DNA from 2 places in the Pseudoalteromonas sp. SCSIO 43088 genome. Region 1 is predicted to be linked to the other one. Evidence: predicted binding sites of a transcription regulator. Region 1 holds the regulator's gene; the other holds the start of a gene.

Region 1 (7,852 bases):
TGTGCTTTAGCAAGCTCATGTTGTGGGTGAGAAGCAAGGCCTGGGTAGTAAACTTGGCTTACATAAGGTGAACTCTCTAAATACTCAGCAATGGCAAAGGCATTTTCTTGGTGCTGCTTTAAACGTACATTCAAAGTACGTAAACCACGAAGCGTTAAGTAGCTGTCAAATGGTGCACCAGTAATACCGATATTATTCGCCCACCAAGCAAGCTCATCGCCTAGCTCTTGCGTTGCAGCTATCACTACACCGCCCACTACATCAGAGTGACCATTGATGTATTTAGTGGTTGAGTGCACAACAATATCAACACCAAACTCAATTGGGTTTTGTAATGCAGGTGATAAGAAGGTGTTGTCAGCCGCAACCAAAGCACCGCACTGCTTAGCAATGCTAGTGATTGCTTTAATATCTGTTAAACGCAAGATTGGGTTACTTGGCGTTTCAATCCAAATCAACTTAGGTTTAATCGCTAAAATTTCTTGGAGATTTTCAGATTTAGTTAAATCCAAAACTTTTAGTTTTAACAGGCCACGTTTTTCAAGCGAGGTGAATAAACGGTAACTACCGCCATAACAGTCATGTGGGATCACTAACGTATCGTCACTGTTTAATAGCTGAGTGGCTAAATGCACAGCAGACATACCTGTTGCAGTTATAATACCTCTAGCACCACCTTCAAGCTCAGCTAAGGTTTCAGCTAAGATATCGCGATTTGGATTACCGCTACGACCATAGTCATACTGGCGCTTAGTATCAAAATCAGCAAACGAATAGGTGGTTGATAAGTAAATTGGTGGTACAACCGCACCATGATGTTTATCGGCTTCGATGCCGTGACGAACAGCAATCGTCGCTTTATTTTTTTCGCTCATTTCATCACCTATTCTTAAATTGGATGTTTAGACGTCTAAAAGGTTAGATGATCAAATATGAGAAGTCAAAGCATTTATGGCTTACACATAGAAGTTTATACATTTACACCACTAGATGGCTAAATAACTAGTATTTGACTATCTTTTTTAAAGAGATAGAATTTCCGCATCTTGCGCTGTGAATAAGGCGTAAATCACTGACAACCGAGGCAACGAAACAACTTATGGCTAAATGGAACGGTGAATACATTCACCCATATGCAGAACACGGTAAAAAATCAGAACAAGTAAAAAAGATTACCGTATCGATCCCACTTAACGTATTAAAAGTATTAACTGACGAGCGTACACGCCGCCAGATCAATAACCTGCGTCATGCGACGAACAGTGAGTTATTGTGTGAAGCTTTCTTACATGCTTTTACAGGTCAACCATTACCAAATGATGACGACCTACGTAAAGACAACCCTGAAAAGGTACCTGAAGAAGTTAAAAGAATTATGCAAGAAATGGGATTAGATATCCCAGTGCTTGATTCAGAATAAGTATTTCGGCCATCGGATCACCGCCGATAATCGCAGATATAAAAAAACTCAGCCTAGGCTGAGTTTTTTATTGCGCGTTATAACTAATTAAATTTAACGCATGTAATCTTCTGGCATGTCGATTTGCGCCACACCCGACTCTACTGCCGCTTCAGCAACAGCACGTGCAATACGTGGTAATAAACGCGGATCCATAGGCTTAGGAATGATGTACTCGGCACCAAACTCAAGTGACTCAACGCCAGCCGCTTTTAATACTTCACTTGGTACAGGCTCTTTCGCGATACCACGAATAGCATGAACTGCAGCAATTTTCATTTCATCATTAATTGCCGTTGCACGAACATCTAACGCACCACGGAAAATGAATGGGAAACAAAGCACGTTATTTACTTGGTTAGGGAAATCAGAACGACCCGTTGCCATAATTAAATCGTTACGCGCACTGTGTGCAACTTCTGGAGCAATCTCAGGATCTGGGTTTGAACATGCAAACACGACTGGCTTATCTGCCATCAGCTTAAGATCATCTGCAGTTAACAGGTTAGGACCTGATACACCAACGAATACATCAGCATCAGCAATTACATCTTGTAATGTACGCTTATCCGTATTGTTAGCAAATAATTGCTTATACTCGTTTAAGTCATCACGACGTGTATGGATCACACCTTTACGGTCAAGCATATAAATGTGTTCACGCAGTGCGCCACACTTAATTAAAAGCTCCATACAAGCAACAGCAGCGGCACCGGCACCTAAACATACGATGATAGCATCTTCGATATCTTTACCTTGCACTTCAAGAGCGTTAAGCATACCAGCAGCAGTCACAATAGCTGTACCATGTTGGTCATCGTGGAAAACTGGAATATCACAGCGCTCAATAAGCGCTTTTTCGATTTCAAAACACTCAGGCGCTTTAATATCTTCAAGGTTGATACCACCAAACGTATCAGCGATGTTAGCAACCGTATTAATGAAATCTTCTGTTGTGCGGTGTTTAACTTCAATATCAATTGAATCAAGACCAGCAAAACGTTTGAATAGTAACGCTTTACCTTCCATTACAGGTTTTGATGCAAGCGGACCTAAGTTACCTAAACCTAAAATTGCGGTACCGTTTGAAATAACTGCAACCATGTTACCTTTGCCTGTGTATTTATAGGCATTTGCTGGATCAGCAGCAATTTCACGGACGGGTTCAGCCACACCAGGGCTATAAGCTAAAGCGAGATCGTTAACCGTTTCGGCTGGCTTGGTTAGTTCAACACTAATTTTACCTGGAACGGGGTGAGCGTGGTAATGTAATGCTTGTTCACGAAAATCTGACATAACGCGATAGTATCCTGCAAAAAGTTAAAAAGTGAGAGAGCTTGCATCAGTACGATACCTGTAATGTATAAAAATTCCAAGTATTATCAGGTCTATCCTGTTATATGCTATATCGCTTAATTTTAAAGGATTTCCCAACAGTTTCTGCGCATAGTTGCGATTAATCAGACATAAAAATTCACCTATTTATGACCTTTTAAGCACGTGTTTTTGTATTTTATACGCACGTACACTGCAATTAGCCGAAATTAGTCCAAAATAGCCATTTCAACGAAGTTCACAGCATTTACTCACAAAGTTATTTAAATTTATTATTTTTAATAACTTTTATGAAAGTTTATACAAAAAAGAATATAGCCAAGGGATGGCACTTTGTCTGCAAAATTAGCGACATAATGGGCATAACAACCAGAAATAGTTATGCAAGATACATAAGTGAAGATGATAAGTAAGTAGCAGCGTTAATAATGAGTTTTGTGAATTTTAGGCATAAAAAAAGCACCCTAAGGTGCTTTTTTTAACTAAACAGCAGAGATTACTTCTTGCTGCTAAGTGCACCAAAGCGCTTGTTGAAACGATCAACACGGCCGCCAGTGTCTAAAATCTTTTGCTTACCAGTGTAAAACGGGTGACACTCAGAACATACGTCTAAGTGGATGTCTTTACAAAGAGTTGAGCTAGTTTCGAATTTGTTACCACATGAACAAGTTGCAGTGATAGCTTCGTACTTAGGGTGAATACCTTCTTTCATAGGGAACCTCTAGTTAAGGCCGTATCGCTCTCCAAACCCGAAGTTTGGCACCATACGCAGTTAATACAATTAATAGGCCGCGTATTTTATAGCTCAAGTGACCTTGCGACAAGCTTTAAATGCATCTTTCGCTAAAAAAATAATCAAGTGGGCTGTTGTTCAGTATTTGTTGGTAGGTTTTTAACAGTAATTTTAGTACATTATCTTTCTATCTTTGTTTCAGTTGAGTTGTTATGCACTTTGTAGAAGTTGCCATAAAAGTCCCTTTACAGCGTACCTTCGATTATAAAGTTGAACAGCTGCTGCATAGCCCTGAGTTAAAGCCTGGTATGCGGGTTCGCGTGCCATTTGGTAGTCAAAAAAAGGTTGCCGTGGTCTTGGCTCTTAAAACATCAACCGATGTTCCTGCTGACAAAATCAAGCCGATTATTGATGTTATAGACGATACGCCTGTTTTATCTGAGCAACATTTAGCATTACTTAAATTCACAGCACGCTACTACTGTTACCCATTGGGCGAGACCATTCATACAGCACTTCCGGCTGCATTAAGGCAAGGCGAATGCCCAGATAAAACCAGTATTAACATGGTTGAGCTGACCGATAAAGGTGCAAAACTGCCGTCGCTGAAAGCAAAAACCCAGTTAAGTTTATTAAAACAGCTAGCCGAATCAGGCAAATCATCGGTTACAGAATTAAAAGCACTCGGATTTACCAAAAAAACCATCGACAGTCTGCTCGATAAAGAACTGATCACCCAGTTTATTGAACATGATAACCAATGGCAGCAACGCGCGCCGACTGTTGGTAGCAAGCCGGTGCTTAATAAAGAGCAAGCTGTTGCCTGTACCAGCATTAACCAAGCTCGTGGCTTTACCAGCTTTTTGCTTGAAGGGGTTACCGGAAGTGGTAAAACCGAAGTGTATTTGCAATGCCTAGAAGAAGTGCTAAAAAAAGGTCAGCAAGCCTTAGTATTAGTGCCTGAAATTGGCTTAACACCACAAACGGTTAATCGTTTTCGTCGTCGCTTTCCTGATACCCCGATTATGCTATGGCACTCAGCACTGACAGATAACGAACGCTTACAGACCTGGCGTTTTTGTGAAAAAGGCAGCTGCGCTATAGTGATCGGCACACGCTCGAGTATTTTCTTACCTTTTTTATCTCTTGGCATGATCATCGTTGATGAAGAGCACGACAGCTCGTTTAAGCAACAAGATACACTACGCTATCATGCTAGAGATCTAGCCGCTTATAGAGCATACCAGCATAATATTCCTCTGGTTTTAGGCAGTGCCACACCAGCACTTGAGACCTTACATAAAGCAATTAATAACAAATACCAGCTGTTGAGCCTTACTGAGCGAGCTCAAACCAGCACCGATAACCAGTTCCACTTAATGGATATGAAAGGCCAGCCTGAACAAGCAGGTATTGCCCATGCCAGCCTTGCCTATATGCGCCAACATTTAGAACGTGGTAAGCAAGTGATGGTGTTTTTAAACCGTCGTGGTTTTTCGCCTACCCTTATATGCCATGAGTGTGGTTGGCTAAGTGAGTGCTCACGTTGTAGCACCAGTGCAACCTTTCATAAAGCCATTGGCCAGATGATTTGTCACCACTGTGGTGAACAACACCAAGTGCCTCATCAATGCCCGGATTGCGGCAGTACGCAGATTTTTCCAAATGGCAAAGGCACTGAACAAATCGAAGAGTTTTTAACACAAACCTTCCCTGACATTCCGATTAGTCGTATTGACCGAGATTCAACTCGTCGTAAAGGCAGCTTAGAAAAAGCGCTTGATGATATTAACCAAGGCGGTGCGCGTATCTTAGTTGGCACGCAAATGTTGGCAAAAGGCCACCACTTTGCCGATGTTAGCCTTGTTTTAATCCTAGATGTCGACAGTGGATTATATTCGTGTGATTTTCGCGCCACAGAGCATTTAGCGCAACTTGTTACGCAAGTGGCAGGCCGTGCTGGTCGCAGTGGTGAACCTGGGCAAGTATTATTACAAACTCACTTTCCTGAGCACCCGCTACTGCAAGACTTAGTTAATAATGGTTACCAAGATTTTGCCCGTTACGCACTCACAGAGCGAGAAGACGCGCAGCTTCCACCAATCACAAATATGGCTATGGTTCGTGCCGAAGGACATAACATAAATCAAGTGATGGATTTTTTAACTGATTTGGTTCCTGTCCAGAACGTATCTGGTATACAATTGCTCGGTCCGATACCTGCACCACTGGAACGTGTAGCAGGTAAATATCGCTTTCAGTTACATATTCAGGCGCAGGAACGCTCCCACTTACACCAATATTTAGCGCAAATGGTCGACTATATAAGTACCAGTAAATTAGCGCAAAAGGTGCGTTGGAGCTTAGATGTTGATCCTATAGATATGATTTAAAGGCCAATTAAGAGTCATGGCACAACACGATTACATAAATAAAAAACCAGCAAATCGAAATAATAAAAAACAAGCCCCGGCGAAAAAGCCCTTCCCTATTATTCTTGTTTTAATTGCGCTTATCTTAGTAGGCGGGTTTGGTTACGGCCTATGGTATATCAAACATAATGCTGATCCTGAGTTAGTAGAGCAGCAAGCAAACCCGACTAAAAAAGAAGAAGTAGTTATTCCACCACCTAAGACACCTGAATTTATCAAAGAGATTAAAGAGCACGAAGTTCAGGTTGAAGTAAAAGAAATTGAACAAAAAGGTCCATATGTAATGCAGTGCGGCTCTTTTAGAACATTAGAGCAAGCACAAACATTAAAAGCTAAAATCGCTTTTGCCGGCTTAGTGGCCGAAGTTAAGAAAACACAAGGCAGCAATGGTATTTGGTATAAAGTGCGCTTAGGCCCATACGAAACCAAACGTTTAGCCGAAAGTGACAAGAATAAACTTAAACGCATCAAAATAATGGGCTGCGGAATTTGGCTTTGGACTTGATTTTAGTTCATTCACCCATATAAACACCTCATCAATCGCTTTTTACGAGCGGCCTTGCCGCTCGATGATGAGGAATAATCATGACCACTATTGTAAGTGTACGCCGCGACGACAAGGTCGTTATTGGTGGCGACGGCCAAGTTTCACTTGGTAACACCGTAATGAAGGGCAACGCCCGCAAAGTTCGACGTCTTTATAATGGCAAAGTAATCGCTGGTTTCGCTGGCGGTACTGCTGATGCCTTCACCCTTTTCGAACGATTTGAAAGCAAACTAGAAATGCACCAGGGCAACTTAACCAAAGCTGCCGTAGAAATGGCCAAAGATTGGCGTAGTGATCGTGCACTTAGAAAGCTCGAAGCACTATTAGCAGTTGCAGACGAAACTGCTTCATTAATTATCACAGGTAACGGTGATGTTGTGCAGCCAGAAAACGACCTAATTGCGATTGGCAGTGGTGGTAACTTCGCGCAATCAGCAGCCACAGCGCTACTAGAAAACACCGACCTAAGTGCACGTGACATTGTAGAGAAAAGCCTTACTATTGCAGGCAACATCTGCGTATTCACGAATAATTTCCAAACTATTGAAGAATTGTAATAGGAACTGCCATGTCTGAGATGACGCCAAGAGAAATCGTTCACGAGCTTGATCAACATATTATTGGCCAAGCTAAAGCTAAAAAAGCAGTTTCAATCGCGCTACGTAACCGCTGGCGCCGTATGCAACTGAGCGATGATTTACGTAGTGAAGTAACACCAAAAAACATTTTAATGATTGGCCCAACAGGTGTGGGTAAAACTGAAATTGCTCGCCGCCTAGCTAAACTTGCTAATGCGCCTTTCATTAAAGTTGAAGCAACAAAGTTCACCGAAGTGGGCTATGTTGGTAAAGAAGTAGAAACGATCATCCGCGATTTAGTTGATATCTCAATTAAAATGACGCGTGAACAGCAAACCAAAAAATTCAAACATCGCGCTGAAGAAGCGGCAGAAGAGCGTATTTTAGATGCTCTTTTACCACCAGCACGCGATACCTTTGGTGAGTCAAAAACAGAAGAGAACTCTTCTACTCGTCAATCTTTCCGTAAAAAATTACGAGAAGGTCAGTTAGACGATAAAGAAATTGATATCGATGTTGCACAAGCTCAGCCAAATGTTGAGATCATGGCTCCTCCTGGTATGGAAGAAATGACCAACCAGCTTCAGAGCATGTTCCAAAACATGGGTGGCGATAAGCGCAGCAAGCGTAAGCTAAAAATCAAAGAAGCATTTAAGCTATTAGTTGAAGAAGAAGCAGCAAAACTTGTTAACCCTGAAGAGTTAAAAGAGCAAGCTATCTTCGCAGTAGAGCAAAACGGTATCGTGTTTATCGATGAGATCGATAAAA
Region 2 (7,852 bases), 1.4 Mb from region 1:
TATCTTACTCGACACAAGGCTCACGCCGCAGTGGTTACCAGGGTATGAGCCTGATTTAACCAAAGAGCCAAAGCAAGTTCGTAAAAATACGAATAAGGCACGCCGCTCTCGTGATAAAAAACGTATTTTAGGGCAAAAAAGTAGGAGACGTTCCTAAATCTGGCATATATTTATACTATCCTCCGGCTAAAGTTGAGAGTTTAGTATGTTAGAAGAGAATAAATGGACGTTCCGCCGCGCTGATAAACAGTTCTCCTTAGAAAAGTGGCAGAAAACAATTGATCTCATGACCGAGTTGTTTTCTGCTCCCGCAGGCTTCATCGTTCATAAAACAGATGATGTCTATCGTATTATCGTCTCCAGTGAGCAACAAGAAAATCCCTATGATGCCGGGGCTGAATTAAGCGCCGACGATAATATCTTCTGCAAAAAAGTACTGCGTGACATGGCACCGCTTTATGTTGATCACGCCAGTCAAGATAGTCAATGGGATGACAGCCCACTGGTAAAAGATGGTTTTGAGTCTTATCTTGGGGTGCCAATTAGCTGGCCAAGTGGTGATCCGTTTGGCACCTTTTGTGTTATGGATTTTAAACAAACCCATTATCAACAGAGCTTTTTAGAACTAATCGAGCAGCTTCGCGATATGGTTGAAGATGACCTTGCACTGTTAGACAACTTTACGCAGATGCGTGAAATTGCCATGCTCGATTCACTCACTAATATTTATAACCGCCGTGCAATAGATCTGCTTTGCCAACATAAATTAAATATATCGAAACGTCTTGGTTTTGATATTAGTTGTTTATTTATCGATATAAATAGCTTTAAACCACTCAATGATACGTATGGCCATGAAGTGGGCGATCTCGCACTGATTTGTTTAGCTGACACGATGAAAGAATGCCTACGTGAAACCGATATTATCGGCCGCTTAGGGGGTGATGAGTTTATTGCGTTATTGCAAGTTCAGCCCGGTGATTGCGTAGACAGCATCGCTGATAAGCTAAACACCACTTTCCAAGTGAATTTAGAGAAGAGGGGCATTCCTGTCACGAGCTTAAGTATTGGTTCAGGGGTAATAGCTCAGCCAAAAGAAAACTTTGCTGAGCTATTAAAACGAGCAGATGAAGACATGTATGAGAAAAAGCAAGCCTCTAAGGCTGCACGTTAAGCTATTTGCTTCTCAGCTAGGTTTAATTCCATGGTTGCTTTAAGTAAACGATAAAGGTTAATTGACGCATCAATTTCTTCTTTACGATTGGTTAAGCTCTCAATATTTAAACCTAGCGGTACATCTAAATGTGCGCAGCTTTGTAAAATTAAGTCGAGATTCTCACGGCAAATACGCACTGATTCACTCAATGTATTTGCCGAATCTAACATACGGTACTTAGTTGCTTCTGGTACTGAGATACCTAACCATTCCATAAACTCTAAGGTTTTTTCACCACCACAAGGGGTAAACGTTAGAATAATGCGTTTTGGTGTTGTGCCTTGTGCTTTACAGCTACGCGCATAGCTAGTGATCAAATCAATCGTTGCTTGAGCATTGTAAACCGCTTGCGAGATGAAAAACTTACAACCTTGTGCTGTTTTTTCAACTAAACGCTCATGTTCATTGCGTTTGCTGGCATGACGCTCTGCAATAGTAACGCCACCTAAAAATACATCATTGTTCTGTTTTGCCAGCGTTTTATATGCATCAGGTAGGCTTAATTTGATATCGCCATGAGATGATGGACTACCCACTAACACTAAGTTTTTTAGTTCAAAGTCGTTACGTGTTTCGTTTAACCACTCGGTAAACTCTGCTTCTCCACGCTGGGCAACACTTTTATAAGTGATCACATCAAGTTGCGACAAGCTACGTAGTAACTGACTGTATTCACGGGGATCTACCGTTTCTTTAAACGGAAAAGGACGCGGGTTTGCAATACGGCTACTTTCATCTTGAATGTCGTAGATGATTACACCATCGTATTCAATTTCGTGTAAACGACCAAGTAGCTTCTGAGCAATGGTCTCAAGCTGTGCTTTATCAGTACCTGACTTTGGTGGTGTGGTACCAATTAGGTAGACGCCTTGATTGGTGTCTTCAATTTTCTCTTGTAATGATAAAGCCATAATCCTCATTCCAGCTCGTGCTAATGTCTATGACAAATAATATAGCAGCCATTTAGACGTCTAGATAGATTTTTTTCTTGAAAGTTTTTCAATGACTATGAATTTTACTCAAGTTTAAAGCTGAGCGTTTCGCAAAATTGACACACCTGTTTACATAAATTATTGCTCTGACCCTCATATTTTCAGGCGCTTTGATGCATAATCAAGCAGCAATGATTATGAGAAAAATAACTAACAAGGGAACATTATGAAATTTAGATTATTAGCAACCAGTGTTGCTGTAACACTTGCTTTAAGTGGCTGCGCAAGTAACTCACAGTCAACTATGGTTAAAGAAGTCGAAATTGAGCAGCAAGTAAGCCAAGATGATAACCGTGTATTTAGCCAAGATTATCTATTAGAAGAGCTTGAGAATGGCCTTCGCGTGATGGTCGTTAAAACAGATTACCCTGATGTTGTGTCACTGCAAATTCCAGTATCGGTTGGTTCACGTAATGAGGTTGAAGCAGGTAAAACCGGTTTTGCACACTTCTTTGAGCATATGATGTTTAAAGGCTCTGAAAAATTCCCACAAGATGTGTATTCAGATATTTTAAAAAACTCAGGTGTTGATAATCGCGCGTATACGACTAACGATTACACTAACTATCACTTAAACTTCTCAAAAGAGCACTTAGATAAAGTGCTCGAAATTGAAGCTGATATTTTCCAAAACCTGACTTACAGCGAAGAGCAGTTCCGTACTGAAGCGCTGACTGTAAAAGGTGAGTATTTAAAGAATAATGCTAGCCCAATTCGTAAGTTACTTTCTGCGGTTCGTAACGAAGCATTCGAAAAGCATACCTATAAGCACACCACCATGGGCTTTTTCGAAGACATTGAAGCCATGCCTGATCAAATGGCCTATGGTAAAGAGTTTTTCGCTAAATTTTATAAGCCTGAGTATGTATCTTTAGTCATCGTAGGTGATGTTGATCCACAAGAAACCATGGCAATGGTGAAAAAGCATTGGGGTAATTGGAAAAAAGGCGATTACCAAGCAGATATCCCTGTTGAACCAAAGCAACAAGCCGCAAAATATGTACATGAAAAAAATGATGGTTTACCAGGCCACTGGTTGCTTGTGTCATACAAAGGCACTGCATGGGATCCTACTCAAAAAGACCGTGCCGCTCTTGATTTGATCTCACAGCTGTATTTCTCTAACAACTCGGCACTTTATCAAGAGCTTGTTGTTGATAAACAAATTGCCAGCCAAATGTTTACCTATAACCCAGATACTAAAGATCCGGGTTTACTACATGTTTTTGTAAAAGTCGAAAACGAAGCGGACCTTGCGAAAGCCCGTGATGCGATTAACCGTACTTATGCGCAAGCACGTACTGAGTTAGTTGATGCACAAAAGTTAGCGGATTTAAAATCAAACCTAAAATACAGCTTTATTAATGGTCTTGATTCATCGCAGTCAATTGCGTCAACGCTTGCAAGCTACATGCATTTTGAACGCGACCCTGAGGTTATTAACCAACTGTACGCAACTGCTGATAGCATCACGCCAGAAGATATCAAAGCGGTAGCAAACAAATATTTTGTTGATCCGAGCCGTACCACGGTGACAATGTCGGCGCTTGATAAAGTGGCTGGTTTTGAGCAAGAAGTTGATTTAAATGCCTTGGTTGCCAGTATTGAGCAAGCCCCAACAGAGCGTCACTTTAAAGTACTTGATAAAACCAATAGCTCACCACTGGTTGATGTTAACTGGTTATTTAATACCGGCGCAGCGGCTGATCCACATGGTAAAAAAGGTTTAGCAGCACTCACTGCAGCGATGCTAGCGCAAGGTGGCTCAGAAACGATGAGCTACAAAGATATTCAAAAAGCGTTATATCCACTAGCGGGAAGCTTTGGCTATCAAATCGATAAAGAGATGATTTCACTACGCGGCCGTGTACATAAAGACAATGCCGCGCAGTGGTATGCACTTGTTAGCGACCAGTTGTTAAACCCTGGCTTTAGAGAAGATGATTTTAAACGCCTGAAAAAAGAGCTTATTGATAGCATTAAAGCAGGTCTGAAAGCGTCAAATGACGAAGAGTTAGGTAAAGAAGTGCTATATCATCAGCTTTATAAAGGCCATCCGTATGAAAGCTATAACTATGGTGATTTATCAGATCTTGAAGCACTGACACTTGACGATGTAAAAGCGTTTTATGCTAACCAGTTTACTCAATCTAAATTAACAGTGGGTCTAATTGGTGCGATTCCGAGTGATGTTAAATCGACTATGCTAAAAGATTTAACATCGCTTCCGCAAGGTAAAGAAAGCCGCTTAACGATCCCTGATGCGCCAGAACTTAAAGGTCATCATGCAACGATTGTTGAAAAATCAGCGCAATCTACCGCTGTGTCATTTGGTTTCCCAATCGATACAATTCGTAGTAGCGATGACTGGACAGCGCTTTGGTTAGTGCGTTCTTACTTTGGCGAACACCGCAGCTCAAACAGCTTCTTGTATCAGCGTATTCGTCAAACCCGTGGTATGAACTATGGTGACTATGCATACATTGAGTACTTCCCACGCGGTATGTTCCAAACTAAACCTGATGCTAACTTAGGTCGTTCAGAGCAAATTTTCCAAGTGTGGTTACGTCCGCTTCGTTCTAATAACGATGCGCACTTTGCAACGCGTACGGCATTATTTGAACTTGATAAGCTAATTAAAAATGGCATCAGCAAAGAAGATTTTGAAGCGACTCGTAACTTCTTAATTAACTTTGTGCCACAAATGGTTGCAAGCCAAGATCGCCAATTAGGTTATGCGCTTGATAGTGAGTTCTATAACACTGAGAGCTTTGTTGACTATGTGCGCGGCAAGCTTGAAAAGCTAACCCTTGATGATGTTAACCGTGTTATTCGCGATAACCTGCAAACAGAGAATATTCACTATGTGTTTATTACTGGTGACGGCAAAGACATGCAAAAACGTTTAGTTTCAGAGCAAACATCACCTATGGTGTATAATGCTGAAAAACCAGCAGAACTTGTTGCTGAAGACAAAGTGATTGCTGACTATAAACTTGCAATACCAGCGAAAAACATTTCAGTACTTGATGTCGAAAAAGTATTTCAGTAATAACTGGATAAAAAAGCTCTAATCAATGCCCCTAATTAGGGGCATTGTTCTAGGTTTAATGGCTCGATGTTATCAGCAATTACAAGCTGATTTCGGCCAGCTTCTTTTGCTTGATAAAGCGCGTTATCAGCCATTTCAATGAGTAACATGGCATCATCAATGCTACTAGGGTAGATAGTTGCTAAACCAATACTAACCGTTAAGGGATGACCGGCAAGCTCTGGTAGTTGAAGCGTATTTAGCGCTGCCATAAACCGCGTCACGAGTTTTTGTGCTTGATGGCTTTGCGTATTACCGAGTACCAGTACAAATTCTTCACCGCCGTATCTAGCGCACAAGTCACCAGGTCTGCGAGTATAATCTGGTAATAGTTTTGCCACTTCTTTTAAGCAAATATCACCCACCAGATGACCAAAGTTATCGTTAAGAGACTTAAAGTTATCAAGGTCAATCATGGCTAACGACAAGGGGTGTTTTAAACGTGCACAGCGACTCCACTCTTGCTTATAAAAATCATCAAAATGACGTCGGTTAGCTATTAGTGTGAGGCCATCGATACGGGCGAGTTCTTGTACTTGCTGCTCGGCGATTTTACGTTCGGTAATATTTATATGGCTGATGACGATAAAGCGTTTTGATGCATGCTCGAAGGGCACTGCTCGCATTAAAAACCAACGCTTGTCGGTATTGCTATGACATGGATATTCTAGGTAATACTCGGTTAGTTGTTGGTTTATAACCTGACTAATACCAGATAAAGCTTGTGCACCAAACTCATCACCTTGCTGTGCAGCTGATTGACATATTGCGAGGTAGTTTTGCTCTTCCCACTGGGTATTACACTGGCAATTATTTTCATCGCCAAAAGTTTGCCAACTGCGATTCACAAATTGAATATCACCTTTCTCATCAATTACAACAATATGTTTTGAGATCGTATCGAGTATTGATTTTAGAAACTCTTTTGATTCAACCACATTCGTTCCTAGTCACTATCACTTTTTTAAGATTAGCAATAAATGCTGGGTTTTCACCGTGGTTTACATAAAAAACAATTAATAAGGTATTTGTAGGTGCTGATATGAAAAAACTGCCAGCACCTAGCTCAACGCTCAGTTCTGACAGTTATATTTTATTTATATGCTTAGAAATGCTAAAGCATTGCGCCAATTTTAACTGCTAGCGCAAATAGCATGGTTGCTATTACAAAGCCGATAAGTGTAGCGTAGCCGCGTTGTTCTTTGGTCATCTATCACTCCTAAAAAATAACAAATACCGTTGCCATACCAAGGGCAAAACTGACAAACGAAGAAGCCGCTACGATTGCAGCGAGATTTTGCTTACTCACTGCATGTGTTGTGCTTTGTTCTGATACTTCGTCATCGAGCTTAATAAGCTCACCTTGGCGCACTTCAAAAACTGCGCATAGGCCCATGGTGGTTTCTTTTGATGCCGCACCTTCTTTTTCAACTCGTTGAATGGTACGTAGGCTTACATCACAGGCATCGGCTAGTTGCTGCTGCGTCCAATCGAATTTAAGTCTAAGTGCTTTTATTGTATTTGGGTTCAGTTGCATTACTTACTTCCCAAGAAATGGTTCAATAAAAGTAACAACTGCATAACCCGATATTGCCCCACCAATAAAACAGCCTAAGGTAACCAAAGCTACTTGTTTTGGATTATCAGTAAGTGAGGTTTGTGTGCTCTGTTTAACTAATTTGTCAGCTTTATAAAACGAACATTCAAGCTTGCCTGTCAGTATATTTTTCATCTCGAATTTGACTGCATAAGCATTACCTTGGTAGCTAAAGTCATGATGGCTTTTAAAACCGAAGCTGCGTTTTTCACTTACCAATTCGTCGTTTACATATACTTTTTCTTTACCGCTCATGATGTGACCAAAGCAAGCGATTTGGTTGTCACCATCTTGAAAGTAAAATTTATAACCTAGCTTGTGTGAGTTTAGTACGTCGTTTTTCATCATCGTTTCCTTGTTAAGTTGATGATGTAAATTTAATGATTATTTTTGTTTTTTACGCCGTCAGCGATATGTCAGTGCCTATTTTGGCATATGACAGACAAGATGTCATATCTGTCTTGTTATTGAAAAATAAGCACTTTAATTAATTTGCTCGGCTAGAGTCAGAATTTGCTACTGTCATATGCGGTTGGCAAAAAAGCACAGTAAAAAGAGTAAAAATAGGTGTTGTTACTCTGGTTATTAGATATAACCAGAACAAATAAACAACGGGTTAGTACATCTTGCTACAAATCCGTTAAACTTAAGGCTTAGCAGTTAGGTACAACCAGAAAGGCAAAATTATGCGTCATGAAATTTGGCAAAAGCTTCGAGATGAAGCAAACGAAGTCGTTTCCCGTGAACCGCTTTTAGCAAGTCACGTTTATTCGTGTGTGTTAAATCATGAATGCTTAGGTTCGGCGCTGAGCTTTATTGTTGCAAATAAACTTGCAGATGCGGTGGTATCAGCATTTACTATCCGTGAATTATTCGACCAAGCCTTTGTTAAATGCGATCTAATGCTGACGCATGTGGCTCATGACATAAAAGCAGTTAAAGATCGCGACCCTGCG

What was found. The regulator MetJ, encoded in region 1, represses methionine synthesis genes. The targets are predictions, from matches to a motif close to TAGACGTCTAGACGTCTA.
Region 2: the regulator MetJ is predicted to act here: its motif matches at 2,173-2,190, upstream of J8Z28_RS13765 (methylenetetrahydrofolate reductase).

Annotation. Positions count from the first base shown of each region.
Region 1 is NZ_CP072675.1:512,564-520,415, reverse strand. Features, by position in the region: gene metB (cystathionine gamma-synthase) at 1-875, opposite strand, end outside; gene metJ (met regulon transcriptional regulator MetJ) at 1,100-1,420, shown strand; gene J8Z28_RS02470 (malic enzyme-like NAD(P)-binding protein) at 1,514-2,755, opposite strand; gene rpmE (50S ribosomal protein L31) at 3,291-3,506, opposite strand; gene priA (primosomal protein N') at 3,740-5,920, shown strand; gene J8Z28_RS02455 (SPOR domain-containing protein) at 5,937-6,464, shown strand; gene hslV (ATP-dependent protease subunit HslV) at 6,545-7,063, shown strand; gene hslU (ATP-dependent protease ATPase subunit HslU) at 7,075-7,852, shown strand, end outside.
Region 2 is NZ_CP072675.1:2,976,848-2,984,699, reverse strand. Features, by position in the region: gene J8Z28_RS13775 (DEAD/DEAH box helicase) at 1-157, shown strand, start outside; gene J8Z28_RS13770 (sensor domain-containing diguanylate cyclase) at 206-1,174, shown strand; gene J8Z28_RS13765 (methylenetetrahydrofolate reductase) at 1,171-2,127, opposite strand; gene J8Z28_RS13760 (M16 family metallopeptidase) at 2,375-5,260, shown strand; gene J8Z28_RS13755 (sensor domain-containing diguanylate cyclase) at 5,296-6,237, opposite strand; gene J8Z28_RS13750 (helix-turn-helix transcriptional regulator) at 6,519-6,836, opposite strand; gene J8Z28_RS13745 (hypothetical protein) at 6,840-7,244, opposite strand; gene cysE (serine O-acetyltransferase) at 7,583-7,852, shown strand, end outside.